DNA from 4 places in the Alteromonas sp. AO-Serp genome. Region 2 is predicted to be linked to each of the others. Evidence: predicted binding sites of a transcription regulator. Region 2 holds the regulator's gene; each other region holds the start of a gene.
The links. Region 2 encodes LexA, which represses DNA repair genes until DNA is damaged. Its sites were predicted from a motif close to TACTGTATNNNNATACAGTA; they were not measured.
Positions count from the first base shown of each region.

Region 1: a site for LexA is predicted at 2,756-2,775, ahead of QVA83_RS14720 (YebG family protein). Genes of this name have one in related genera too.
Region 3: a site for LexA is predicted at 3,849-3,868, ahead of recN (DNA repair protein RecN). Genes of this name have one in related genera too.
Region 4: a site for LexA is predicted at 5,307-5,326, ahead of QVA83_RS22360 (DUF7218 family protein). Genes of this name have one in related genera too.

Region 1 covers NZ_JAFLMX010000217.1:15,192-22,649, forward strand. The annotation lists gene QVA83_RS14700 (efflux RND transporter permease subunit) at 1-995, opposite strand, end outside; gene rplI (50S ribosomal protein L9) at 1,455-1,907, opposite strand; gene rpsR (30S ribosomal protein S18) at 1,934-2,161, opposite strand; gene rpsF (30S ribosomal protein S6) at 2,173-2,574, opposite strand; gene QVA83_RS14720 (YebG family protein) at 2,821-3,108, shown strand; gene QVA83_RS14725 (ABC transporter ATP-binding protein) at 3,331-4,134, shown strand; gene QVA83_RS14730 (ABC transporter permease) at 4,134-5,465, shown strand; gene QVA83_RS14735 (methyl-accepting chemotaxis protein) at 5,583-7,166, opposite strand; gene QVA83_RS14740 (sensor histidine kinase) at 7,323-7,458, opposite strand, start outside.
Region 2 covers NZ_JAFLMX010000347.1:3,708-11,165, forward strand. The annotation lists gene QVA83_RS21585 (hypothetical protein) at 1-2,571, shown strand, start outside; gene lexA (transcriptional repressor LexA) at 2,684-3,310, shown strand; gene coxB (cytochrome c oxidase subunit II) at 3,893-5,056, shown strand; gene ctaD (cytochrome c oxidase subunit I) at 5,066-6,709, shown strand; gene QVA83_RS21605 (cytochrome c oxidase assembly protein) at 6,857-7,444, shown strand.
Region 3 covers NZ_JAFLMX010000149.1:14,227-21,684, reverse strand. The annotation lists gene QVA83_RS10815 (fatty acid cis/trans isomerase) at 1-1,873, shown strand, start outside; gene nadK (NAD(+) kinase) at 1,964-2,839, shown strand; gene dps (DNA starvation/stationary phase protection protein Dps) at 3,099-3,608, shown strand; gene recN (DNA repair protein RecN) at 3,910-5,595, shown strand; gene QVA83_RS10795 (outer membrane protein assembly factor BamE) at 5,720-6,076, shown strand; gene tmpT (thiopurine S-methyltransferase) at 6,182-6,835, shown strand; gene QVA83_RS10785 (DUF445 domain-containing protein) at 6,969-7,458, opposite strand, start outside.
Region 4 covers NZ_JAFLMX010000357.1:15,562-23,019, reverse strand. The annotation lists gene trhP (prephenate-dependent tRNA uridine(34) hydroxylase TrhP) at 1-843, shown strand, start outside; gene QVA83_RS22380 (YfhL family 4Fe-4S dicluster ferredoxin) at 847-1,092, shown strand; gene QVA83_RS22375 (aminotransferase class I/II-fold pyridoxal phosphate-dependent enzyme) at 1,210-2,439, shown strand; gene QVA83_RS22370 (saccharopine dehydrogenase family protein) at 2,578-3,753, shown strand; gene QVA83_RS22365 (pyridoxal phosphate-dependent aminotransferase) at 3,829-5,010, opposite strand; gene QVA83_RS22360 (DUF7218 family protein) at 5,381-5,644, shown strand; gene QVA83_RS22355 (DUF1852 domain-containing protein) at 5,944-6,918, shown strand; gene QVA83_RS22350 (methionine synthase) at 7,044-7,458, shown strand, end outside.

The sequences.
Region 1 (7,458 bases), on a different contig from region 2:
ATAAACACTGAGGCATCGAAGCTTTGCGCCATTACTAACTGTTCAGGGGCCAAGTCCTGTTCGTTTATTTGTGCAACTTTTGCTTTTACGGCTTCTAAGGTAGCTAAAACATTGGCGTTGTTTTGTCTGTCTACGCGAATAGATATGGCCGGATTGCCGTTTTGCACACTGTAGTTTGCACCGTCAGCGCGGGTGATTTTAATTTCGGCAATGTCATTTAAAGTGATCGGGCTGCCGTCTCGCCATTCAAGGATCATTTCACCCATTTGCGTAGGCTCGTAGCGACCTTCAAAACGCAGGGTATAGCGTCTTCTGCCCACATCGACAAAGCCGCCTGAAATATCATTCGCACGCCCCAACTCGTTGGCAACTGCCGTTAGGTCAATGCCTAACTGCGCCGCTTTAAACGGGTCGAAAACAATTTGAAACTCCTCAACGCCGCCAACCCCGCTTTCCATACGTGCTCTGGCCACGCCTGGAATAGCCTCAAGCTGAGGTTTAATGACATCGGTAAAAAAGGTTACATAGGTATTAATTTCGTTTGGATTGCCCGGAAGGCGCTGAAGAAAAAAGTAGGTCAAAGCGGGGGCGTCTCCCCCACTTCCAGCAAGCATAATATTAGGGGACAAGGCATCGCGAGGTAGTGGCGGTACGCGATTCATGCGGCTAATCACTTCAATGAGCGTTTTCTGCATGTCCGTATCTAAACCAAACTCTAGATTAATCCACGCATTACCTTGGTTTGCCCATGCATTCATCGACTCAAGGCCAGGGATCCCTTGCAGCACTTCCTCTTGAGGTTCAATGATCTCCGACTCAATTTCTTGGGGCGACGCAGCGCGCCACGAGGTCTGGATGTTAATATTCGGTCTTTCAATGTCAGGAAACAGCTGTACAGGTAAATTAAACAGGCTATATAGCCCTAAAAATACCAGCAGTGTTATTCCTATACCTACCCCAGTCGCGTTTTTTATTGCTTGCTTAGTGATGTCCATAATATGGCACTTATGCTTTTTATTGTTTGGTTTACTATAGGTCGCAGGAATGACAGAAAAAGTTTAAAGCCATGACACTAAGAATTTCAGCGATTATTAACATTTTGTTTAAACACCGTTTAAAAAACGTTATTTATCGCAGATGAGTGGACCTCAAAAATACGCCATTTGTCGGCGCTGGACATATTTGCTTACACCCACCGTTAATTAGGCGTCGCGACGTGGAGTGAGGGTAGGGATATTTTTAACTCGCCCTTCGGGAAGGTTTGGCAAGCATCACTATGGGAATTTAAAAAGCAACGGCCATTCCTACATTCCCACGCTTTGCTAGGAAACTTACCAGCACCTTCTGGGTGGGCAATCATCTATGCGGATTGGTATTGTTCTTTAAGTATCGAACAAAAATTTAGAGCAAAAAAAAGCCGCTCTAGGAGCGGCTTTTTTCAAATACGTCAGCGATTACGCTTCAGCAATGATGATCACTTTGATTGAAGTGATAACGTCAGAGTGAAGTTGTAAGTCGATGTCATACTCACCAGTTTCACGAAGAGTACCAGTAGGTAGTTTAACTTCTGCTTTTTGTACTTCAACGCCAGCTGCAGTGATTGCATCAGCGATGTCACGAGTACCAACAGAGCCAAATAGTTTACCTTCGTCACCAGCAGGAGCTGCGATTGTAACTTCAGCAAGCTCAGCAACTTTTTCAGCGCGTGCGTTAGCAGCAGCTAGTTGCTCAGCAATTTTCGCTTCAAGTTCAGCACGACGTGCTTCGAACTTTTCAACGTTGTCTTTAGTTGCAGGAACCGCTTTACCCTGTGGGAAAAGGAAGTTACGAGCGTAACCAGACTTAACAGTCACTTGGTCGCCCAGGCCGCCAAGGTTGGCGATTTTATCTAGTAGGATGATATTCATCTTAGCTAACCCTTATATTCGCCAAATTACTTGTGTGAATCAGTGTACGGAAGCAACGCAAGGAAACGTGCGCGCTTGATCGCAGAAGACAGCTGACGCTGATATTTTGCGCTTGTACCAGTAATACGGCTAGGGACAATTTTACCGCTCTCAGTGATGTAGTTCTTAAGAGTAGCGATATCTTTGTAATCAATCTCAGTCACACCTTCTGCAGTGAAACGGCAGAACTTACGACGTCTGAAAAAACGAGCCATGGGTGATCTCCTTAAGCGTTGTCTTCAGTGGTTTCAGTTTTCTTTTCCGCGCGATCTTGGCGAGGAGCAGAATCGTCACGACGCTCACGACGAGGCTCTTCTTTCATCATTGGAGAAGGCTCAGTCACAGCAGTCTTAGTGCGCATAACCATGTTACGTAGGATCACGTCGTTGAAACGGAAAGCATTTTCCAATTCATCAACAGCTTCTGCAGACGCTTCAGCATTGATTAGTACGTAGTGGGCTTTGTGCAGCTTTTCAATTGGGTAAGCCAGTTGACGACGGCCCCAATCTTCTAAACGATGAATCTGACCACCGTCTTGCTTTAGGATTGTGGTATAACGCTCGATCATACCAGGTACTTGTTCACTCTGATCAGGGTGAACCATAAATACGATTTCGTAATGACGCATTATAGCTCCTTACGGTTGTAGCCTCGACAGTACAGCCGACTGTATGGAGACAAGGAACGAATTGGGATGGCTGTAAGGGCGCGCATTATACGCAGCAGTTACTAATTGCACAAGCATTAATCACCTTTAGAGCAATCATTTGCCCTTTCCCCAAACACTACGCTCAGACATTTAATCAAAATACTGTTTATTTATACAGTAAAATACTGTACAGTTTTTGTGTCTTTAATAAACAGGGGACCTACCATGGCCATTACCACACAGTATGTTGTTACGCACAAAGGGGTAGAAAAATTGGTAACTACCGACAAAAAAGAAGCCGATCAGTATGACAAAATGCTCGATGCAGCAGATAACCTTGCTGACTACATTCATGCGAAGGGCATCAAGCTAGACGATAGCGTAGTGGAAGAGCTCACCATCATGCTGTCTAAAAACAAAGATAAAATCAGTAAGATTTTCAAAGGCGCTACCGCAGAAAGCGTATTAGAAGATGAAAGCGCAGAAGTGGTAAAGCTACAAGCTAACGGCTGATAATTTAGGCGCGCCTCTCTTTTGCGTCGTTATGATGAGCAATTAATAAGAGCAATTGCCGCTTTAGGCTGATGAGATCTGATAGCATAGCTATACGCAAAAATGTTATTTGATAACATTACCTCAACGCGGCAATGTGTTTTCTCTGGTTTTTAACTGGGTGAACAGACGTGTCGCTTTTGCTAATGTGAACATAAGACGTAAATACAGGTCGGGCTTAGCGTGAATACCATCAATAAAAACAATAGCACTCACTCCCAGCGCAACGCAGTGTCTGAAGGGCACAACGCAGTGAATAAAGAGCGCAACACAGCGATTGAAGTTAGCAATTTACAGTTTTCGTACACCAAAGAAAGTCCCCCCATCATTGACATTAAAGCGTGGCAAGTTTCGCAAGGTGAGCACGTTTTTCTCTCAGGGCCTTCGGGTAGCGGAAAGAGCACATTGCTCAATTTGCTGTGCGGAACATTAACTCCAACTCAGGGCGACATTACCTTATTAGCGCAGCCTTTCTCCGCATTATCGAACCGACAGCGGGACAAGTTTAGAGCGCGCAATATCGGCGTTGTTTTTCAACAATTTAATCTTATTCCCTACCTTTCTGTGGTACAGAACATTAATGCGGCGGTGTATTTTGCAAGTACAAACGTCAGCAAGACAGCATCAGACGCAAAGCTTCGTCATTTACTGGACAAGCTACAGCTGCCTTCTCACGTGCTGCATGCGAAAGCTGACGCATTGAGTATTGGTCAGCAGCAGCGCGTTGCCATTGCCAGAGCACTGATTAACGACCCACAATTATTAATTGTCGATGAACCTACCTCTGCCCTAGATACCGATGCCAGAGATAGTTTTATGTCGCTGCTAAAAGACGTTGCAGGTGAAAGCACCATGATTTTTGTTAGTCACGATAAAGCCATGGAGAGTTATTTCGACCGCCACTGCAGCATGAGTGAATTAAGCCCAAGTACAAACCACATAAAAACGCGAGGCGATGAGGCCCCAAAAGCACAGGAGCGTGCGTAATGCTAAGTACCATTGCTATTGAAAGCTTAAAGCGCAGGAAAACAACGGCAATCCTCACACTTTTAAGCATTACCATCAGCATTAGTTTACTTTTGTGCGTGGACATTATTCGCACCCAAGTTAAAACCAGTTTTACGCGCACCGTTTCTGGTGTAGATCTTATTGTTGGCGCACCAAGTGGACAGCTTAATTTACTCCTGTCATCAGTGTTTAATATAGGCACTCCCACCAAAGGTATTGAATATAAAAGTATTGCGGCGCTTCAATCTAACAAGCAGGTATCGTGGCTTATCCCACTATCTTTGGGTGATACCCACAGAGGTTTTAGAGTAGTAGGTACGACCAACAGCTTTTTCGACCACTTTAAATACGGTGATATGCAATCACTTGAAATGGCAGCAGGCTCGACATTTACGCAGCCACTGTCTACCGTTATTGGCGCAGATATCGCCAAATCATTGGGGTACAAGGTAGGGGATAAGATTATTATTTCCCATGGTCTGGGTAGCGTATCGTTCAACAACCATGACGATCACCCTTTCACTATCTCAGGCATAGTTAAGAAAACCGGTACGCCCGTAGATAAAGCCGTATACGTTACCCTACAGGGACTTGAAGAAGCCCACACAGGACCTAAACATTCGCCCACCTCAATGTTAGGCCGTAAATCTGCTGACAAGGCGAACGAGCATGAGCATGAACATGAGCATGAGCATGAGCATGAGCATGACGAGCATACAAAAGAACATGCAGTTTACAATAGCGAAGCGTTTACGCCTGAGTCAGTATCCGTGGTGATGCTGGGGCTTAAACATCGGGTAACTGCACTGCAGCTTCAGTATCAAATTAATCAAAGTAAAAAAGAGCCGCTAATGGCTATTCTACCGGGCATGGCACTCGCAGAACTTTGGCAAATTATGGGAAATGTTGAATCGCTATTGCTTGGCCTTTCCGGTCTTATCGTCATCTGCGCGTTAATTGGGCTTGCGACTATGCTGCTGGCAACGATGAGAGAGCGTTATCAAGAAATCGCCGTTTTACGAACTATAGGCGCAGGACCGTTTACCTTACTGCTACTCATACAGATTGAAGCGATGCTGCTTACGATTGTGAGTGCCGCACTGAGTTTAGGCTTGGTAGCTGGGCTTATGAGCGCACTAAAACCTTGGTTAAGCAGTACCTATGGGTTGTTTTTAAGCAGCCCACTGTTTGGACAAAGCAGTGTTATTATCATTTTACTGATACTGGGGTGCACATACTTGGTTTCGCTATTCCCCGCTGTGGCGGCCTACAGACGCGGCCTACACGCGGGACTAAACGCGAACTCATAAATACCCATGCCTACAGCGTTGTTTCCGGTTTTATAGGCTTTTATTTAGCCCCACATCTATGCGCCAATAGGCAATAGGTCTTTTAATGGATCGAGCTTAAGCGAGCTGGAGAGAGTATTACTCTCCCACTCGCTTATCTGTACTGAAACGCAATATTAGCTCGTGAACCTGATTAACCGTTGCGCGCAAATCGTGACTTGCTGCAAGCGATGCTTCAGATGAACGCTGGGTTTCAGACGCGCCGTCAGCGACTTCTACTAACTGCTGGTTAATATGCTCTGCCACCGTGCTTTGTTCTTCTACCGCTGAAGACATCTCTACCGTGGCATCAGCGATACCTTTTACTGCATTGTTAATTTCAAACAATGCACCTCGGGTTTCTTCTACTATAGCGCTGCCGTGCTCAGCTGAAGCTAGCCCTTCCGTCGATACCCTAACAGCGCGGTCAGAACGCTCAGCCAATTCATTAATGATGTTGTGGATTTTATCGGTCGATTCGCGAGTTTTCGAAGCTAAAGTACGAACCTCATCGGCAACAACCGCAAAACCTCTTCCTTGTTCGCCAGCCCTTGCAGCTTCGATCGCAGCATTAAGCGCTAACAGGTTAGTTTGCTCAGCGATGGTCGAGATGATATTGGCCGCTTCGCCAATATCGCTGGTTGACTGAGCCAACTCTGTCACTGTGGTAGAGATAGACTCAACCGCCTCGCGTAAGGCGACAATCGCCTGCATGGCTTGTTCTGCTTTTTGGTTGCCTGTCTCTACATTAGATGCCGCTGTCCTTGCGCTCTTTGCGTTACTTTCTACTCGTTCGGCAACTTCTTGAATCGCTTGACTCATTTGCGTTACCGCAGACGCAATTTGCTGTGTAGCTTGATTTTGCTGAACAACCGCGGCACTGGTGCTTTCTGCTTGTTGATGCGTGGTGTTAGCTATCGATTCGAGCCCCGCTGACGCATCTTTAATTCGGGTTAATGCCGTGCGATTTCTGGCAAGTTCACACCCCAGTGCAAGTTTGGCTTGGCTTATGTGAGGGGGGTCTGGGAAGTAGGTTTGTGCCACCGTTTCATTAGCGTAGCTTTCTGGGCTAAGAGAAAGCAGCGCGCCCCAGTCTTTTCTTGTCTTGGTTTCTTGAGCAATCATTAAAACTACAGCTCCAAGCAGCGCAATGCCTGCCGCTGCCCAACCATGGGTAAACGCGAGTACTAAAACAAGTAGGGCGCTTAACAATATTGCTGGCGCCATGTGCATTAGCCCTTGCCCCAGTCGCGACATCGGTGATACCGCAGATTTTCCTTCCTGCATTCTGGCGTAAACACTAGATGCGCGTGCTATTTCGTCATTTAACGCCGGCACTCGAACAGATTCGTAGCCTACTACTGACTTACCTTCATAAACGGGAGTCACAAACGCCGAAACCCAATAGTGATCGCCATTTTTTCTTCTGTTTTTGACTAACCCAATCCAGCTTTGCCCTGATTCCAAAGTACGCCACATTTCTTTGAAGACAGGAGCAGGCATATCTGGATGACGGATAATGTTGTGATTTTTGCCAATGAGCTCTTCGCGACTGAAGCCACTTGCTTCTACAAATGCGCTGTTACAATGCTGGATTACACCGCGCTTATCGGTAGATGAAATAAGACGATGATGTGCGGGAAACTTGTACTCTTTTTGGGTAACTGGCTGATTATTTCTCATTGGGTGCTTTCTCCATGTAGCAAAGCAATCATCCGTTAATCGTAGGAAATGTTGCTTACCTCCTAAGACTAGAACATAAACAAATTCTGTCTAGCAGGAAGAAAAAATTAGAGAAATTCTATATTCTATCAGCTATTTAGGAAAGCAATTTATACTTTAGGCTAGAGGTAACAAAACGGTAACGCGCGTACCCTTTCCTTCTTCGCTAGTGATATTTATCTTTCCGTTGTGCTCTTCAACAATAGTCATGGAAATAGACATTCCCAACCCTGTTCCCTCGCCGGGTGGTTTA
Region 2 (7,458 bases):
TCAGATATCGATGCGATATCCGTACCTCCTGTAGTGAATCAGCCTTATTACTATGCCTATGAGACTGTCTATACCACAGATGAAATCACCGTTGAGCCTGGCTACTATCATGATTCAGATACTCCCGACTCAGAGCTGGTGATTTCGTTTCGCTGGTATGTAAATGGTATAGTCCTTGACGATGTTAATGGTACCACGCTCCCACCTTACAGCGCAGTCTTCGGTGATGAAGTTAAAGTTACCATGGTGGTGTCAGACGGTATTAACGTTGTTGAATCCCAGCCTACTTTCGTTGAGATCGGCAATTCTCCTATGACGCTCACTGCATCGAATATGCCTGAAGTAGTAACTGCGGGCGGATACGTAGAGTTTACCGTATCGATGAGTGACCCAGACAGAGTTGACGATGACGTCGCGGGACAGCTTATTTCAGCGCCTCCCGGTGCTTCATTAAATGCGGAAGGTCTGATGACCTGGAATGTACCTGCGAATCAACTTTTCAACGCTCAAACTTATATGTTTAGTTTCGCTAGCTTAGACGGAACTGAATCCCAACAAACGCTCGAAATCACTTCTTATGCGGACAAGGCCCCAGCTTATGCTCGTACTACTGTGATGACACCAATTTATAATCATGGCTTTGCTATTGCTTCGGCCAATGGTGTAAGTGAACTTATCACGGTAAATGCTCGCAATGTGGGCGCATTTTCGCTAGAAGGCAATACGCTTAAAAATACCTATGTGTATCCGTATAAACTGCCAACTAAAGGCGAAATTAGAAGCGTGCATACCCAAGATGTTGATGGTGACAATAATGATGAAATCTACCTTCTTACTCAACAGGGGTTGTCTGTAATAAAAGACCGCGAAAGTAACGCAGAAGCGGTGTTTATTATTGAAGATAGTATTATTTCTGGCTTATTTTACGACATCAATGGTGACGGAGTTGATGAAGTTGCTTATTTATATGGGAGCGAATATTACAATGCGACCTCTATTGCCATTGTAGATGTTCGCACAGGTGAGCAGTTGCAACAGTACGATATTGACGGTGTCAATAACCTTGCTTTTGGTAACGTAGATGATGACGCATCGATAGAAATGGTAACGAACAATGGTTATGTGTTTGATATCGAAAGCGGTGCCAACCAATGGCTATACGGTGGCGGGTTCAGCGACGCATTTGTTGTGCTGGGTGATATGAATAACGATGGTGTAGATGAAATCATCGGTGCCGATAGTTGGAATGATATCTCAATCTACTCAGCAGTATCGAAAAGCAGTTTGGCGACGGCGGAACATGGTGACATTTGTGATATCGCCTATAGTAAAGAAAGCCCAGCTACAGAAGGAATAGTGGTTGTCTCCGAGTGTCAGTGGGGACAAGTTAGAGGTTTTGCATTAGAAGCGGGACAAATCTCTGAGCAGTGGGCTCTTAACCACAACACTTACAGTGGCATGTCACTTCTCATTGACGATTTAGACAATGACAATGTGGACGACATTATTTGGACTGGTGAGAATCAAATTTTAGTAGCGCAACAAGATGCCAACGGTGAATATGCCTTGTCAGATATAAAAGGTGCGCCGCGCGCGAGTAGATATCATGCCGCGGGTTGGGCACCTTATGGCGATAATGATGAAAGAGCCGTCTTTGTTAGCGATACAAGTAGTTACGAATCATCTATTCAGATTTTATCGGTAGATAAAGAGGATAACTTTGCGATAAGTGCTGAGGTTGGCGAAGATGTCTATAACTATAGCAAACCGGTCGTTACAGACTACAACAATGACGGTGTGGGTGAGTTACTAATAGGGGCACTGGATTATAGTTCGTCGTTTAATGTCGTGAGACTTACAGATAACGCTATTCAGTGGACACTGAACAATAATCAGAATAGTGAAATTTCGTTTATTGAAGCCATTGACGTAAATAACGACAGTTACGCCGATGCAGTTATTATTGAGAACAATCGACTTAAAGCGTTTGATATCGAGAATCAGGTGCTTATCGACTCAATCATTAACGATTTTTCAATTAATGCGCTTGCTGCCTCTGAAAAAGACGGTGTGCATTATTTTGCTGTTGGGGGCTATAGTTCGCTCAAGCTCTATAAAATGCAGGATGGTGAATTTGTTGGATTGAATGAATTGGAAACCAATTGTGACCAATTGCTCACGGTAAATTTTGATAGTGATAGCGAACTTGAGTTTGCGTGTTTAAATAGAAACTACAACACCATCAACGTTTATGACGTGGCGAGCGATACATTAGAACTCAAAGACGCTATAGCACCGTCATTCTACCCTCAGTATATAGCGGCTGTTCCAACGACGTCGTCTAATCAGTCGATTATCGCTATCTACCAGCCTAACGAGAATGACTATTCGTACAATTATTATGACAGCATCGCATATCGCGTGGTTGAGGTTGATAATAAAGGCAATGTGGTGTGGCAAAGCCCTGGACTTGGGCTCGATAATGTTGAAGGCATGCGCACACGTCAAAATAGTGATGGGGAGCTGGAGTTACAAATTAGTAACCCGAACATGGCTCTTCTCGTAAAATAAGAGGAAAGCACTTGTCGTAGGCTTTTGCAGATCGCAAAAGACGCGGCAAGTGCTTGTTATTTAGTTTTAGGTGTATATACTTACAGGAACTGTATGAACAGACAGGTCTTTTATGCGCCCACTCACAGCTCGACAAACCGAAGTTTTAGAACTTATTAAAACAACCATGTTAGAAACGGGAATGCCGCCTACTCGTGCGGAAATAGCCCGTCAGCTTGGCTTTCGTTCTGCTAATGCAGCAGAGGAACATTTGAAAGCATTGGCGCGTAAAGGCGTGATTGAAATTTTGCCTGGTACGTCTCGTGGCATTAAGCTCAATATCCCTCTTGATAACGACGCACAAGAAGAAGAAGGCCTACCGTTAATTGGGCGTGTTGCAGCTGGTGAGCCGATCTTGGCGCAAGAGCATGTTGAATCGCACTACAAAGTCGATCCTGCACTGTTTCAACCCCATGCCGACTTTTTGCTACGCGTTAACGGTATGAGCATGAAAGACATTGGTATTTTAGACGGTGATCTTCTCGCTGTTCATCGCACTACTGATGTACACAACGGTCAGGTGGTTGTGGCGCGTGTAGATGAAGACGTCACCGTAAAGCGTCTAGAGAAGCGCGGGCGTGAAGTATTGCTTCATGCTGAGAATGATGAGTTTGCACCAATAAAAGTTGATTTGGCGACTGAACATTTTGCGATAGAAGGTATTGCGGTGGGTGTGATCAGAAACGCTGACTGGATGTAGTATTTTAGCTTGTTTGTATAAAAGCGGCGCGTTAGCCGCTTTTTTTATGTCTTTTGTTCCTGTTTTTTTCTTCAATCTGCCAACTTAGGTTTTATCCTGCCCAGCAAACCTGTTGGTTTTCTGCGCGCTTATTTTTATCATTACTCACGTTATTCTTTCTATGAATGCTTCAAGTATTTTCCATTTTTTATTTTGAATTTTGTTTGAAATCGACATTGAGTAATCGATTACTTATTGATTTCTTAACTAGTTAGTCGAGCATTTACTTTAACCCCGTGTTCAAAATGCCTGTTTGATTCCAAGGGCATCCCACAGCAATGGCTTTCTCTTTTTGCACGTGAAATCCCTCGCGACCATTTTAGTAAATGATTAAAAATTAACCACTTCGTTAAATTTTTAATAGAAAAGACTAGACGGCACGACATTATTGCGCAATTCTTATACAGAGATTAACAAAATAATAACAATGACTCTAAATTTGTTTTACAAGTTGAGGTTATGGGTCAATCGTTCGCAAACCATTTGGTAGGGCATCGCGCAAATTAATCAGCGTCTTTGACCACGCCATTACGGAGGTGCTGAGTGAAACAACTAACGACCGTTTTCGCAAAATGGTGTTCTAGTATACCAATTTTGCTTTTTTCCCCTTTGCTTTTTGCGCAAGAAGCAAGCGAAGAAGCCTCTTCGCTTAATTTGAGACGCGGTGCTACCGACATCAGTGGGCAGGTATACGACCTCCATATGTTGATGTTCTTCATTTGTGTAGGTATCGCGGTTGTAGTTTTTGGCGTGATGTTCGCCTCAATGTATCTACATAGAAAGTCCCGTGGCGCCAAGCCAGCTAATTTTCACGAAAACGTGAAGGTCGAAATTGCTTGGACCGTTATTCCTTTCCTTATTCTTATTTTCATGGCGGTACCCGCAGCGAATACTCTAATTGCTATGGAAGACACGTCTGAGCCTGACATGACGGTGTTAGTAACAGGCTCTCAATGGAAATGGCATTACAAGTACATGGATAGCGATGTAGAGTTTTATTCTTTACTCGCCACTCAGCGCGAGCAAATAGAAAACAAATTTCAGAAAACAGATAACTACCTGCTGGAAGTTGACCGTCCCTTGGTTATTCCTACTGGGAAAAAAGTACGCTTTCTTATTACCTCTGACGACGTTATCCACTCTTGGTGGGTTCCTGACTTTGCCGTGAAAAAAGATGCCAACCCCGGCTTTATTAACGAGTCTTGGGCCAAGGTGAATGAGCCGGGTATTTATCGCGGACAGTGCGCGGAGCTTTGTGGTAAAGACCATGGCTATATGCCGGTTGTGGTAATTGCTAAAGAACCCGCCGAGTTTGAAAAGTGGATGGGCGAACAAGAAGAGATTGCTCGTAAAGCAAAAGAAGAAGAGCAGCGTCTACTTTCTATGAATATGTCTATGGATGAACTGATGAAAGAGGGCGAGCGAGTATACAACGCAACGTGCGCTGCTTGCCATATGCCAAATGGTGAAGGTTTACCTGGCGTGTTCCCGGCATTAAAAGGCAGCAAGATGGCACTAGAAGATCAGCAAGGTCACATTGACATCGTGCTGCATGGAAAGTCAGGAACAGCCATGCAAGCGTTTGGAAAAATGCTAAGTCTTAAGGAAATTGCCGCCGTAGTCACTTACGAGCGAAATGCCTGGGGCAATAAAACTGGCGATATGGTTCAAGCCAAAGATGTCAACGCAGTGGCAAACGGAAACTAGGAGCAGACAATGAGCAAAGCAACTGAAGTTATTTCGCCAGATACCTCTGCGCCTCACAGTGGTCAAGTAAATGACGGTCACCTACATGATGACCATGAACACCACGATCATATTCCTAAAGGGATAACGCGTTGGTTGTTTACCACTAACCATAAAGACATAGGCACACTTTATTTGTGGTTTGCCTTTATTATGTTTTTAGTTGGTGGTGCGATGGCCATGGTGATCCGCGCTGAACTATTCCAACCCGGTCTACAAATTGTAGAGCCAAACTTCTTTAACCAAATGACTACGGTACACGGGCTTATCATGGTATTTGGTGCAGTAATGCCAGCCTTTACTGGGCTCGCAAACTGGCTTATTCCCATGATGATCGGCGCCCCTGACATGGCGTTACCGCGCATGAATAACTGGAGCTTCTGGATTTTACCAGGTGCCTTTCTCATTCTATTGAGCTCGCTCTTTATGGAAGGCGGGGGCCCTGCTTTTGGATGGACTTTCTACGCGCCCCTTTCAACGACTTACAGTGGCGATTCGACAGCGTTGTTTGTGTTCTCTGTTCACATCATGGGTATTTCATCCATTATGGGTGCGATTAACGTGATTGTGACCATCTTTAATATGCGTGCGCCAGGCATGACCTGGATGAAAATGCCGCTGTTTGTATGGACGTGGCTTATCACGGCATTCTTGCTGATTGCGGTAATGCCAGTGCTCGCCGGTGCGGTTACCATGGTGTTAACTGATAAGTTCTTTGGCACGAGCTTTTTTGATGCTGCTGGTGGCGGCGACCCGGTTATGTTCCAGCATATTTTCTGGTTCTTCGGGCACCCTGAAGTGTACATTATGATCTTGCCCGCTTTCGGCATTATCTCGCAAATTGTTCCTACCTTCTCTCGAAAGCAGCTGTTTGGATACGCGTCTATGGTTTACGCCACGGCGTCGATTGCGCTGCTCTCTTTTGTTGTGTGGGCTCACCATATGTTCACCACGGGCATGCCGGTGTACATGGAAATGTTTTTCATGTTTGCCACCATGCTTATCTCGGTGCCTACTGGCGTAAAAGTGTTTAACTGGGTAGCGACCATGTGGCGCGGCTCACTGAGCTTTGAAATGCCAATGATGTTCGCTATTGCCTTTATTGTGCTGTTCACCATTGGTGGGTTGTCAGGGCTAATGTTGGCGATCACGCCCGTGGACTTCCAATATCACGACACTTACTTCGTTGTAGCCCATTTCCACTATGTACTGGTAACTGGCGCGGTCTTTTCCATCATGGCTGCGGTGTATTACTGGTTGCCTAAATGGACGGGAAAAATGTATGACACAGCTTTAGCTAAATGGCATTTCTGGTGCTCACTGGTATCGGTCAATGTGTTGTTCTTCCCTATGCACTTTGTGGGTTTGGCTGGTATGCCACGCCGTATTCCTGACTATGCATTGCAGTTCGCTGATTTTAATAAATGGATAAGCCTGGGTGGTTTTGCATTCGGTTTATCTCAGCTCATCTTTCTTGCCCTGCTTATCAAGGCATGCAAAAAGCAAGGTGAGCCGGTATCAGCGCAAGTTTGGGACGGCGCAGAAGGATTGGAATGGGAAATTCCATCACCCGCTCCTTATCACACGTTTGAAACGCCACCTGTCGTTAAGTAACGGTAGGTGGAGTTGTGAATAGGTCATTCCTTTCAACCGGCAAAAGCCGATGGGAATGACATTCACACATTGCAGGTGGTGAGGGAGATAAACGACTAAACAAGCGTTTACCAACCTTCATCTATGGATTTACCCGGAGGTCACGTGATGTCACAGCAAAGCGCAAACAACAAGATGGTTATTAAACTTGTTGCTATTGTCATTGGCATGTTTGGCTTCGGCTTTGCCCTTGTTCCCTTGTACGACGTATTTTGCGACGTTACGGGAATTAACGGAAAAACCGAAGGCACGGCTGCGGTTTATCAATCGGTTGAGATTGATGAGTCGCGAGAAGTGACCGTCGAGTTTATTACTCGCACAAATACCGGTATGCCCTGGGAGTTTCGTGCTGAAACCAAGCGCGTGAAAGTGCACCCTGGCGAACTTAATACGGTATCGTTTTATGTGAGAAACCCTGCATCAAGCAATATCGTAGCTCAGGCCATTCCCTCTGTATCCCCCGGAACGGCAGCACTGTACCTGAACAAGACTGAATGCTTCTGCTTCAATCAGCAGCCATTAGATGCGGGTAGTGAAGCCTATATGCCCATGCAGTTTTATGTAGACCCTCAGCTACCTGAAGAAATTACGTTTTTTACCTTGCAGTACACACTCTATGACGTCACAGCGCGAGCCAGTGACCTAACGACAACACCGAATCCCTTTATGGCTTCAACACCATCAAATGGCGAATAGGCCGAAGGGGTAAG
Region 3 (7,458 bases), on a different contig from region 2:
CTTAAATCGACAAAACCAATGCCCAACAATAGATGAAATGGGCGGGTACATAGCAGGCCAGCCCCTGGGAGGCATGCCCTACGCACTGCCAGCCCTGTCGGATGCAGAGCACTCTACACTCATTCAGTGGTTAAACCATGGTGCGCCGTTACCTTTACCCAAAGCGCTCTCACAAGAACTGAATGAGAACATAACTGGTTTGGAAGTGTGGCTTAATGGGGATAGCAACAAGATGCAGCTTTCCGCACGTTATATTTACGAACACTTGTTTACGTCTCACCTCTATTTCGAAGATATTTCAGAAAAAGGTAAAACGCCTCAGTTTTTTAAGCTAGTGCGCTCGCGCACACCACCCGGACAAGCGTTAGATATTATTGCTACTCGCAGACCCTTCGACGATCCAGAGGTCGAGCGCGTTTACTATCGTCTACAGCCAGTGCATTCAACTATCGTGAGTAAAACACATCAAGCTTACGCCATTAATAAAACACTGATGGAAAAATGGCAATCGTGGTTTGTCGACGCAGAATTTTCTGTAGAAACATTGCCATCATACAAACCCCAAGTGGCGGCCAACCCATTAACGGCCTTTACCTTATTGCCAGTAGAAAGTCGTTATCGATTTATGCTTGAGCGCGCGCAAAACACCATTATGGGTTATATCAAAGGTCCCGTGTGCAGAGGACAAGTCGCGCTTAACGTCATTAACGATCGATTCTGGGTGTTCTTTGTCGACCCAGACATTGCAGCATCTGAAAAAGTAAATGCTTTTTACGCTACTCAAAAAGAAAACCTCCACCTTCCCGCTGAAAAAGATAGCTCAGCCCTTGCGGTAAACTGGGTTAAATACGCTAAGCGCCAAGGCGAATATATGCGTGCAAGAACCACCTTTTTGAACAATGAATTCAAAAATGAAGAGCATTTGAGTGTGTCGAGTATATGGGATGGCGACGGCGATAATACCAATGCCAGCTTAACCGTATTTCGTCATTTCGATAATGCCACAGTTGTTAAGGGGATGGTTGGCCAGCCCACTAAAACAGCATGGGTGATTGACTATGCCTTGTTAGAGCGCATTCACTACTTGCTTGTGGCTGGCTTTGATGTTTACGGCAATTATGGCCATCAGTTATTGACCCGTTTATACATGGATTTCTTGCGCATGGAAGGTGAATCGAACTTCCTTAATCTACTTCCTCCAATCACCCGCCATGACCTTCTTGACGATTGGTATCAAAACGCAAGCCCTGAACTTACCGATTATTTGGAAGGTGATATCAACAGTTTCGAACAACCTTCTGGCATAGCGTTCGAAACAGATAATCCTCAACAAGAACTTTATCAATTGTTATCGCATTACTTGGCTAAGGTTCAACCGAATGCCTCAACCTACAATAAACGTTTGCTATCAGCTGAACAGCTCGAAGCATTAGAGCGCTTAGATTCACTTCCTGCTCAACAAGCGACGTTGATGCCTGAAACTACCATGATTGTGATTCAAGACGACAAAAACCCAGACAACATTGATGTATTCACTGCCCTTAGAAATAGCGCGCATTACAATGTAAATAGCCTATTTGAAGAAGAGGAAAACCGGGAGCCTTCTAAAGATTCAATCACGCTAGTTCATGGTTTGTTGGGCAGTTACCCTGACGCATTCTGGTATATCAATGCCTCAGAAATAACGTCTTCGATTGAGAAGCTTAAATCCATTAAAAGCGAAGCCGATTACAAAGCCTTGCTCGACGATGTTGGCATGCGCCGAACCAACCCTAACTTTTGGGCGTTTAGTGATAAATTAATGCAATGGTCTAGCGAGCGCTATCCTATTGAAGGCGGTCTTCTCGACTATAATCGGTTAGAAGATCGCTAAACCTTGCGCTGTGTGCCGTTTAACGCTTTTCTTTTGCAAAAAACCTATGCTAATGTCCAACCATTGGAAATGAAAGGACATTAGCATTCCATGCCCTATCAAACCGTTGCTTTAATTGGAAAACCTCAGCACGCTGCAACCCATGACAGCCTGAACATTCTTGCCGAATATTTATTGGCAAAAGGCTGTAAATTATTGGTTGAGGAAAGTATTGCTGAAGAACTTGAAACCGAAAACTTCAAAAGCTGTAACCTTGTCACTATTGGCAAAGAGGCTGACCTTGCCGTTGTGGTAGGCGGTGACGGCAGCATGCTTGGTGCAGCACGTGTGCTCGCTCGCTTTGACATTCACGTTGTCGGTGTAAACCGAGGAAATCTCGGCTTTTTAACTGATATCCACCCCGATGATATTGTTCAACAACTTGACCTTATCTTTAACGGTGAATGCGTAGTAGAAGAGCGCTTCTTACTTGAAGTAGAAGTTTATCGACACGAAAAGCTTAAAAGTAACAACTCTGCTGTAAACGAAGTGGTGCTTCACCACGGAAAAGTTGCCCATATGATGGAATTTGAAATTTACATCGATGAGCAATTTGTATTCAGTCAGCGCAGCGACGGATTAATAGTAGCCACACCTACAGGTTCAACGGCTTACTCTTTATCAGCGGGCGGCCCTATTATTATGCCCAAGCTAGATGCACTTACGTTGGTACCCATGTTTCCTCACACACTTAGCAGCCGTCCAATCGTTGTTGATGCTGACAGTCAGGTATCGATGAAAGTATCAAAGGTTAATAGTGACTCGCTACAAGTGAGTTGCGATAGCCATATTGTTCTGCCGGTGCTGCCTGGCGATGAAATTCGAATAAACAAAAGCGTAGACAAACTCCATCTTGTTCACCCTAAGGGCTACAGCTACTTCAATGTACTTCGTAAAAAGTTAGGTTGGGGTAGTAAGCTTTACTAACCTCCCTGCTCCATTTAGTTGATTCCATGTGCATTTATTACATAAGCCTGTAGCATTTTCTTGATTGCTACAGGCTTGAAAAATAAAGATTTTTTAATCTTCTCTAATTTCCTTAACGAAAACCAAGACTTATAGAAATATAAGTTTTCGGCATACCTGTTGCACCTATTACAACAAGTCGTCAGCACAAGGTCTTTGTTATTTGGCCTAAATGATGTTTCGCATCCCGCTGACTTATTTGCATTCAATAGGAGATATCATGAGTAACACCAATATCAAATTTACAGCCCCTGGAATGGATAACGATGCTGCTGCCAAAACAATCAAGGTATTGGATCAGCGATTGGTTGCACTATTAGATTTACAGTTAACGTTGAAGCACATTCATTGGAATGTAGTAGGACCAAATTTTATCGGTGTGCATGAGATGTTGGATCCGCAGGTAGATGCGGTACGCGAAATGACCGACACAATTGCAGAGCGAATTGCTACATTAGGTGGCGTACCGAAAGGTACACCAAAAGCCATTGTTGAAGGCCGCAGCTGGAATGATTATGAGTTGGGTAAAGGTTTAGTACTTGACCACCTTAAGGCGCTGGATGCCGTATATGACGGTGTAAATGGTGACCACAGAAAAGCGTTAGAGCTTTTGGGTGAAATTGACCCAGTATCGGAAGATATGATCACCGGCCAACTTGCAGATTTAGAACAGTTCCAGTGGTTTGTGCGCGCGCACATTGAGTCTGGCAGCGGTGAGCTACAACAATAGAATACGTTCACTGTGTTTGCAGATTGTAATCCGAACTATCTGCAATAGATTAAAGTTGTAATGTTAAGGAGAGCTTCGGCTCTCCTTTTTAAGTTTTCCCTTCGCGGCGAATCCGAATTATCGGTTATTCATAACCCACCCTTAAAAGATCGAACCTATACAATTGATTTTACGAATATTATTATCGACGCCGGTTGTTTTTAAATAAATATTTTGCGACTTAACTTTACACAACACAAATACTGTATATATTATCAGTTACTGTATATATCATCATGTTCAACTTTTTTCGAGTGTGGTTATGTTAGCGCATCTTTCTATTTCTAATTTTGCTGTTGTAAAACAATTATCAGTTCAACTGGAAAACGGGTTGACTGCTATAACCGGTGAAACCGGTGCAGGTAAATCAATTGCTATTGATGCCTTAAGCTTGTGCTTAGGCGAGCGCGCCGACGCAAATGCGGTGCGAAAAGGTAGCGCAAAAGCGGAGATCATTGCTCACTTTTCTTTAAACGGCAATGTATTAGCTAAAGCCTTCCTCGATGAACATGAGCTCACCTCAGATGAAGATGAGAATAGCTGCTTTATTCGCAGAGTTATTTCAAAGGAAGGCCGTTCAAAAGCTTTTATCAACGGTATTCCCGCCTCACTTCAGCAGTTAAAAGGCTTAGGCCAGTTTTTGTTGGCCATTCACGGTCAAAATACTCACCTACAGTTGCTGAAAGAAGACCATCAAAGGGAATTAGTTGATGGTTACGCTAAGCACAACGACATATTAGTGCAAGTTAGAGAAACCTACTCTCTTTGGCGTGATAAGCAGCGCACGTTAAAGGCGCTTCAAGAACAAGCCCAGCAGCGCGAAGACAGAATTCAGCTGTTAACTTATCAGGTTCAAGAACTTGATGAATTCGCCATTGAAGAGGGTGAATTTGAAGAGTTAGAAATAGAGCACAAACGCCTGAGTAACGGGCAAAGTCTTTTAGAGCAAGCACAGACTAGCGTATACAATTTATATGAAAGCGATGAAGGCAACGCACTGTCAGTTATACAAAGCAGTATTGAACGTTTAGGCGAATTAGAGACGCACGACGCTAGTTTAACGCCAATCATTGCAATGCTTAATGATGCAGCAATTCAAGTAGAAGAAGCGGCAGGAGAGCTACGTAGCTACTGCGATCACTTAGAGATCGATCCACTTCGCTTACAGCAAGTTGAGGCGCGCTATGCGAAGGCGATGGAACTTGCCCGTAAACATACTGTGATGCCAGAAGGACTTTATCAGCATCACCAAGAGCTAGCCGCCGAATTCAATGCTTTATCGGAACAGGAAACACTGTTAGGTACTCTTGAAGGCGAAGTAGAAGAAGCACGTGCAACGTATTTAACCGCGACCAAAGCGCTTTCTGAGAGCAGGCAACGTGCTGCTGGTAAGCTAAGCGAAGATATTGAAGTGCAAATTCGCCAAATGAATATGCCCCACGCAAAAGTGGATATTCAGATTCAATACGACGAACTTAAGAAGCCGGTGAGCACAGGTCTAGATACCGTAGAATTTAAAGTGTCTACCAACCCTGGTCAAGATGCAGACAAATTAGAAAAAGTCGTATCAGGTGGTGAACTTTCTCGTATAGGACTGGCTATTCAGGTTATAGCAAGCGGCCATCACGCTACCCCTACTATGATTTTCGATGAAGTCGATACGGGCATTAGCGGCCCAACAGCATCAATCGTTGGCGGGCTTTTACGTAAATTAGGTAAACAATCGCAAGTAATGTGTGTTACCCATCTACCTCAAGTAGCGGCACAGGCACATAATCAATTGTTTGTTACCAAGCTTACCGACGGGGAAAGTACTGAAACCCAGATGTTGGCGCTGACTAAGCAAGACAGGATCGATGAGCTTGCAAGACTATTAGCCGGTGATAAAGTAACCAAATCGGCGCTAGCGAATGCAAAAGAACTGCTTAAAAGCGCAGCATCGAACTAAAATGCAGTTGATTGGTCATAGTTGTCAATGTAGCATGCCTTCGCGCTTGCAATAAAACAGTCTCGAAATTCGCTTTAGCGAAGTTCATTGACACTAACAAAGGCAATACTGGACAAATTAACGCATGAAGTTGCAACACCTATTAGTAATTCTTGGTATCACACTTACATCAACCGCTTGCTCGAACTGGATTTATCGAATCGACGTTCCTCAAGGAAACTTCCTTGATCAAAGAGATGTGGAAAAGCTGCGCGTTGGAATGACAAAAGAACAGGTTATTTATGTACTAGGTAACCCTGTTGTTCAAGACTCATTCGACGATGATACTTGGTACTACGTTTACGATATGAAGCGCGGTATGAAAAAGCGTGGTGAAGATTTTCAAAAGCAAATGGTGATTAACTTTGTAGACAACAAAGTGACAACGGTTGAAGGTGACTTCGAGTTATCTGAAGACTTCAATACACCGCTTGATAACTAATTTTGTTTAAAAGGTAGCGTTTCTCGCTACCTTTTTTGTTTCTAATACCCTTCATAAAAACGTCTGTTTTTTTAGAGATATATCGCTTACCTACTTGAGGTTTATATGGAACATAGTTTTTGGCACAGTAAATGGCAAAAGAACGAGATTGGATTTCACGAACCTGAAGGGAATGCGCTTCTTATCAAATATGCCTCTTCCCTGTTGGATGTTGAAAACTCACACTCAGCTTTGAAACGCATATTTGTTCCGCTATGCGGGAAGACCCGCGACATCGGCTGGCTACTTTCCCAAGGTTGTGAGGTGGTAGGTGCTGAGCTAAGCGAAGTGGCTATTATACAGCTGTTTGAAGAGCTGGGAGCCGAGCCTACCATTACCCCAACAGCAAAGGGTAAGGTTTATGCTAAAGACGGCTTAACCATACACGTGGGCGATATTTTTAAACTCACATCAAGCGACATAGGTGACGTTACTGGTGTTTACGACAGAGCCGCTTTAGTTGCACTGCCCAGTCCGCTTCGCGAGCAATACGCTGCACACTTAATTACCATTACTCAATGCGCCCCCCAGCTAATCATTTCTTTCGAGTATGACCAGAATGAAATGGCCGGCCCTCCCTTTAGCGTAAACGAAAAAACCGTCGACGCTCTTTATTCAGCCGATTACAACATTCAGAGGTTAGAGCGCTCGGTGCTTGAAGGCGGTTTGAAAGGCAAAGTAGACGCTGATAATTTGGTATTTGCACTAACGGCGAAGTAGACTTTTTTAAGATTTATTGCCAATACAAAGCGTTGAAATAGTTGCTTTATAGTTTGCGTTTTAGCGCTGATTAACAGCGACACTTAAGCTATTCATACCCACACCAGCTAATGCGACTTGCTTAAATAAATGACTAGAGGCCAAGCAGTGCCTCTATGCCAAACAATATTGCACCTATCAACCCGCCTACGATCGTGCCGTTTATGCGAACTTTTTGAAGATCGCGGCCAATATTCAACTCTACCTGCTCAGCCATTTCACGTTCATCCCAACTATTGATGGTGTCGCGAATGTGACGGGTTAGAAATTCAGCCAACTCAGGCGCCATATATTTAGCCGCTTCTCCAATGTGCTTATTGAACGCTTTTGCTAGCTCACTGTCTTGCGTTAACGTGGTACCCAAATCGTTCAAAAGGCTCGACACCTTTGTTTCTGCTTTACCATTTTGCTGTTCAAGAGACGTTAAAAGCCATTGATGAAACTTGGCCCATGATTGCTGAACATACGCGTTTAACGCTGGGTCATTAATAATTTTTTCCCGATAGCTGTTTACCTTTTTCTCCATTAACGGGCTGTGCTGTAGTTCGTAGAGGAATTCTTGTACTTGCTCATCAAATGCATGG
Region 4 (7,458 bases), on a different contig from region 2:
TGTACCAATGCTTGTCGATGGTCTTACGATGTTAAGGAAGGCGAGGAAAACGAAACTGGCGACATTGTTCAAGCTATTCAGATTGATAATGCAGGTGAAGCGCCTGAAATGGTAACTCCTACCCTTGGTGAAGGCACGCCAAGCTCCCAAGTGTTTATGTTAGAAGAAAAGGAAAAGCCTGGCGAACTGATGCCAGCTTTTGAAGACGAACATGGCACCTATATCATGAATTCTAAAGATTTGCGTGCCGTGCAACATGTTGGCAGGTTAACCCAAATGGGCGTGCATAGTTTAAAAATAGAAGGCCGCACTAAATCACATTACTACTGTGCCCGAACCGCTCAAGTCTATAGAAAAGCAATTGACGACGCGGTAGCAGGAAAGCCTTTTGATAGTACATTAATAGGAAGCTTGGAAACTTTAGCTCATCGAGGTTATACCGAGGGTTTCTTGCGTCGCCATGCGCACCACGCGTATCAGAACTATGAGTATGGCCACTCAGTCAGCGATAAACAGCAATTTGTTGGTGAAGTGATTGACCGTTGTGAAGAGTCTGGCTATGCAATTATAAACGTTAAAAACAAATTCTGTGTAGGTGACTCGCTTGAGTTGATGACGCCAAGCGGCAACATTACCTTTACTCTAAATGAGATGCTGGATAAGAGAAACCATTCTATTACGGATGCTAAGGGTTCAGGACACCAAGTAAGAATACCGATACCCAGCGATGTGTCTCTAAACTTTGCCCTACTGCTGCGAAATTTAGATGAAGGCGTTGATACCCGCAATCCGTTTCGAAAAGCTCCTAGTGCAGTAACACCCGAAAACGCGAGCGAGGCATAATGCATGGCACTGCTTATTCTTGATAGCTGCATTAACTGCGACATGTGCGAACCCGAATGCCCTAATGCCGCTATAAGCATGGGTAATAAAGTGTATGAAATAGACCCGTTACGCTGTACAGAATGCGTGGGGCATTACGATGCGCCTACTTGCGCAGCGGTATGCCCTATCGATGTGGTTAAGCCTGACCCGCACAATAAAGAATCACTAGACGAGTTGGCCGAAAAGTTTGTTCGTTTAAATAGTTAGCTATGAAGTAAGTCAGCGAGTTAATTGTACTTCTCGAAGAATTCCCTTGAATCATAACCAAGAGTGATCCCTAATTGCGGTACAGTTTGAATTGGCACTACTAATAAGGGTTTTATTTTGAAGTTTGCCTCTCGCGCTACAGCGATCTCTCCGTTTCTTGCTATGGCCTATGGCGAAAAAGCCACGACACTAGAACAGCAAGGTAAAGATGTTATAAGACTTAATTTAGGCGAGCCTGATTTCGGCGCACCCGCGGCAGTACTCGAGGCAATGAAAGAAAGCTTGAGTGCCCCAGATTTTCCCTATACCTCGGCGCTGGGCATGCCTGAACTACGTGAAGCCATTGCACGCTTTTATGAAGTTAAACATGGCGTAGCGGTAAGCCCTTCTAGAGTGGTCGTGACCGCTGGGGCTTCTGGCGCTTTACTTTTGGCAAGTGCTGCCTTGGTTGAACCAGGCGACAACGTGATATTGGGCGACCCTTCTTACCCTTGTAACCGACGTTTTTTAAACGCATTTGGCGCAGAGGTAACGCTGGTACCAACACGCAGTGAGGATAACTTTCAGCTAACCGCAACAAGTGTTGCCGATAATTGGAAGCACAACACGAAAGGTGTACTTATTGCCACACCTGCCAATCCTACTGGTACGGTTATAGATGCAGAAGAGTTGACTAAAATTGGCGAGTACTGCAAATCCAAAGGTGGCTTTTTAATTGTTGACGAAATTTACTTGGATCTATCGCTTTCGGCTGATCTTGATATACGCAATGATACATTCGCTTCCCAATCGACCTTGGGCACTGATACCAAACTTCAAACCGTACTTGCCAATGCACAGCTTGAAGAAACAGTGGTCGTAATAAACAGTTTTTCCAAATATTTTGGCATGACCGGCTGGCGTCTTGGCTGGTGTGTGGTACCTGAAGCAATGACGCCCATCGTTGAAAGACTCGCGCAGAATTTGTTTATTTGCCCCTCTACCCTAGCGCAAAAAGCCGCTCTTGCGTGCTTTAAACCAGAAGCATTGGCGCAATGCGAGCAAAACCGCCATACGCTGGAAAAGCGTGCTTCCCTTGTTTTTAGTGCACTTGAAAATATGGGGCTTGGTTTAGATGCAAAGCCTGACGGTGCGTTTTACGCCTACATCAATATTAAGCACACAGGGCTAAGTGCAATTGAATTTTGTGATGCCCTACTTTCACAACATCATGTAGCGCTTACGCCGGGTAATGATTTTGGTGAGCACAATGCCAACCATTACGTAAGACTGTCTTTCGCCACTAGCATTGAGCGCTTGGAGGAAGGGCTTTCACGGCTAGCTGAGTTTGTAGAATCATTAAGCTAACGCTTTTTTATGCTCACCATTTAATTTCGTGAATAGACAAATATTACCGAAAAAAATGATAGATATGGGTGCTTGTGCGTATATTGAGTAACGCATATTGATGACACGTGTCGAAACGAAATAAAACAGGACAAAACAATGAGTAACGAACGGGAATTTGATGTAGTTATTTTCGGTGCTACAGGTTTTACGGGTAAGTTAGTTGCTGAATATTTTCAGGCTCAGTATGGCAACGATGACAACGTTAAGTGGGCGGTCGCAGGCCGAAACGAAGCTAAACTCAACGGCGTAAAAAAGGAGCTAGGCATTAGTGAAAGCGTTGCTAGCATTGTAGCCGATGGTGATGATGATGACGCGCTAGATGCGTTGACGAAGCGCACAGCCGTTGTACTTACCACTGTTGGTCCGTATCAAATTTACGGTGAAAAGTTACTTTCTGCATGTGTCGATAACGGCACCGGCTATACAGATCTTTGCGGTGAGCCAGCCTGGATGCACCAAATGATCAATAAGTACGAAGCGAAAGCTAAAGAAACCGGCGCAAACATTGTGTTCTCGTGTGGCTTTGACTCTGTGCCTTTTGACCTTGGTGTGTACTACCTTCAAGAACATGCAAAAAAGCAAACTGGCGATGTCATTGAATATGTAAAAGGTCGCGTTCGTAAAATGCAGGGCACGTTCTCTGGCGGTACGGCTGCAAGTTTAAAAGCGACCATGGCGGCTGCGCACAAAGATAAGTCTGTCATGGCGGCACTTATTAACCCGCACTCATTAACCGATGGCGCGTCAAATCAGCCACAGCCCGATGGCAATAAACCTTACTTCGATGAGCAGTTAGGCACATGGGTTGCACCATTTATTATGGCGGCCATCAATACTAAAAACGTTCATCGCACGAACTACCTGGGCGGATATAGCTACGGCAAGAACTTTCAGTATGATGAAATGATGATGACTGGCCCAGGTGAGAAAGGTGAAGCCATGGCGAATCACGTTGCCAAAGATAAGTCGCTTGCTAGTGATGATGGCCCTAAACCAGGTGAAGGCCCGAGCAAAGAAGAGCGCGAAAATGGCTTTTACGATGTCATGTTTGTGGGTACCGCTACCAATGGTGATATGCTAGCCGTATCGGTAAAAGGCGACAAGGATCCAGGTTACGGCTCTACCAGTAAAATGATTTCAGAATCTGCCCTTTGCTTGTGCAAAGACGTTAGTTTATCTGGTGGTTTCTTCACACCTGCGGCAGCACTTGGTAACAAGCTTATCCGCCGTTTAGAAGAAAAAGCAGGCTTAACGTTTGCTATCGAGAAATAGCGATTCAAAAAACGAAGGCTGAACACAAATTGCGTTCAGCCTTTTCTCTCTGCGCTAGGTGTTATTGTTGTTTTTTTAAGCGATTACCGCTTTTAATGCTTTAACGCACGCGTCAGTTTCTTCAGGTGTCCCTACGCTAATGCGTGACCATGAGTCGTACCCAGGCCACGTACGCCCTACAACCTTTATACCTTGAGCTTTCATCTTTTCTGCAAATTTATCGTGCGGCATGCCCGTATCCATGTAAATAAAATTCCCTTGTGGATTTGGCGCAAACGGCTGCTTTAACTCTTTAGCTACTTTTACTAACTTTTCACGCTCAGTTTTAATGCGTGAGCGCATTGTGTTTAAGTTCTCATGATCATCCATACTTGCCATACCCGCTACTAATGCCAAGTAATTCACACCACCCATGCGCAGCATACCGCCCATTGTTTTAGCTTGCTCAGCAGGCATGATGGCGTAACCGAGACGCTGTCCCGCCATGGCGTGAATTTTAGAGAAGGTGCGGCAAATCACCACGTTGTACCCCTCAGCTACTAGCTTCGATTGCACATTAGCGGGGTAAGCATCAGACATTTCAATGTAGGCTTCATCGATGAAAACCTGTGCTTTCTTCGATACGCGTTTTGCAAAAGCGGTAAGCTTCGCCGCATCTACCATGCTCCCTGTCGGATTATTTGGATTACATACGTACACAGCAGTCGTATCTTCGGTTACTGCAGCTTCAATTGCATCTAGGTCAAAAGTCATATCATTGGCTAACGGCACGTAGATCACGTCTGCCCCCATAAACTCAGCGCCCCGTGGTACGCCTTCGTAGGTTGCCATAGACGTTACCAGCTTATTGCCGTTTTTGGTGATCCAGTCCGCATAGCCAAAAAGAATAGGTGAAGATCCATTCGTAATTACGATTTGCTCAGCAGATACACCTTCTTGCTCAGCAATTTTTTGCGCTAACACTTCAACCGTAGCGTCGGTATAACGCGCTAGGTTTAAAAGCTCGCTTTGCATTGCCTTTGCGGCTTTTTTTGACGGCCCAAAGGCATTTTCATTCGACGATAGGCGAATAAGACCATCGTTTACATTTGGGGTAGCAGACGGGAAGTGTTCAGTTTGCATACCTGCGGCACGAAGGTCGCCCATAATACTGTCAACGCTGGTCGTTAGCGCTACTGCTCCTGCACCTAATCCCACTGACTTTAACCAATTACGGCGTGAAGAATTCACGGTGCTCTGTTGTTCATTTTTATTCATATTTCGCTCTGTCTTCCGTCTACATTCACTTTAGACTAAAGGCTTAATTTTAAACGCGCAATAGCATAAAAACGCTAAACCATTGACATAAATGCACTTTCTACGTGCATGTGGCGCACTAAAATTGACAACATAAGAAGTTTTAACGCGTTAAGTCGTTACATTACGGTGCAGCGTTATTTTGTCGTTTTTAGCGTTTGCGATGAATGACATTTTTTCTGATGTTAAAGGCGCAGCACTCTCTCGCTATTGGTTCTTCGCACTTGAAGCCTGCCTTTTATACGACTGTGTAATCCATCTATATAAATACAAAGTAAGAATTACGGCGAAACATTAATTGATTACTCAGTATGCAAAACAGGAGTTAAACATGGCTAAGGACCACGGCAACCAAATTAAAAACGACGACACTTACGAAGCCCTTCGCGAGGAAGGCTATAGCAAAGAGAAGTCGGCGCGCATTGCCAATGCGCAAGCCAATAGCGAACAAACGCCTTCTAAAGATGGTGGAAAAGGCAAAAAGTACGAGGATCGCACTAAAGATGAACTGTATCAAAAGGCCAAGGAAGTCGGCATTGAAGGTCGCTCTAACATGAGCAAAGACGAATTAATTGATGCGTTACGCAATCATTAGTGGCGGATAGACCGCCACATACAAAAACTGGTCACTGTGGCGGTGATGATTACGTTTTATCAGACACGCATAATTTGTGCATTTCGTGGCAAACCTCAACTTCAAGTAAAGATCTACCACCTCAATAGTAGGCGACTAGCTCTTCGCCCGCTCAATATATGACAATATTTCATGATAAAATGAAAATAAGTCATTTTCATTCATAGTTAAATCAACGTATAACGTGTTCATAGCTTTTACAGCAGTCTCACTACTCGGTTTAACTTTAGGAATAGAAGCGCATTCTCATGAACAACAACGTGAACACAGATTTCTCTTTTACTATTAACAGCGTTCAGTTTAATGAAGATTATCGCCCTTCAGACAACACACGCATCACCACCAACTTCGCCAATTTAGCTCGTGGTCAACGCCGCAAAGAAAATTTGCGCGATGCACTAAGCATGATAAACAACCGCTTCAATGCACTGGCTAGCTGGGATAATGAAAGTGGCGATCGCTATGCTGTCGAACTTGAAATTGTGTCGGTAGATATCGACGTTGAGGGTAACGGCAACACATTCCCAACTATCGAAATCTTACAAACCAATATAATTGACAAAAAAACGGGTAAACGCACTCAAGGTATTGTAGGAAACAACTTCTCGTCTTATGTTCGCGATTATGACTTTAGCGTTCGTCTATCTAATCACAATCGTGGCCAGTCTTCGTTCAGTGTCCCTACCGATTTTGGTGATCTGCACGGAAAGTTGTTTAAGTATTTCGTTAATTCAGAAGCCTATAAAGCACATTTTTCAAAGCTGCCGGTCATTTGTTTAAGCGTTTCCGACAATAAGACCTACCGTCGAACAGAAAATCAGCACCCCGTTTTAGGCGTTGAATATCAGCCTAATGAATCATCACTAACTGAACAGTATTTCAAGAAGATGGGCTTAAACGTGCGCTATTTCATGCCACCAAACAGTGCTGCTCCTTTTGCATTTTATTTCTTTGGTGATTTGTTAAACGACTACACCAATTTAGAACTTATCAGCACTATTGCTACGATGGAGACCTTCCAGAAAATTTATCGCCCTGAGATTTATAACGCTAACGCCCAGGCAGGTTTAAGCTACAAACCAAACTTGAAAAATAGCGATCACTCAGTGACTCGCATTGTTTATGACCGTGAAGAGCGGACTCATCTAGCCATTGAACAAGGCAAGTTCGTAGAAGAGAACTTTATAAAGCCTTATCAACACAAGTTAGCGCAATTCACAGCAAGCTACGCCTGATCCGTTCATTTAGATACTTGCGATATTCAAACCGCACATGTTGCGACTACAAAACTATGATAAGGGCAGCACGTTCTGCCCTTCGCGCATCCATACAAATTATTGATTAGAAGAAAGCGAATCACATGAAAAAACTACTCCCCACTTCAATTGCAGGCAGTCTTCCAAAACCATCGTGGCTTGCACAGCCTGAAACCCTGTGGTCGCCTTGGAAGCTAGAAGATGAAGCATTAGAGGAAGGCAAAAAAGACGCGCTTCGCGTTACGCTTCAGGAACAAGCTCTATCAGGCATCGATATTGTGTGTGACGGTGAGCAAACCCGTCAGCATTTTGTAACTACTTTTATTGAGCACCTAGACGGTGTTGATTTTGAAAACCGTAAAACCGTACGTATTCGCAATCGCTACGACGCTAGCGTACCTGTCGTTACCCAAGCTGTTACACGGCCAAAATCAGTGTTCGTTGAAGACGCAAAGTTCTTGAGAAGCCAAACCGATCAGCCCATAAAATGGGCGTTACCTGGCCCTATGACGATGGTTG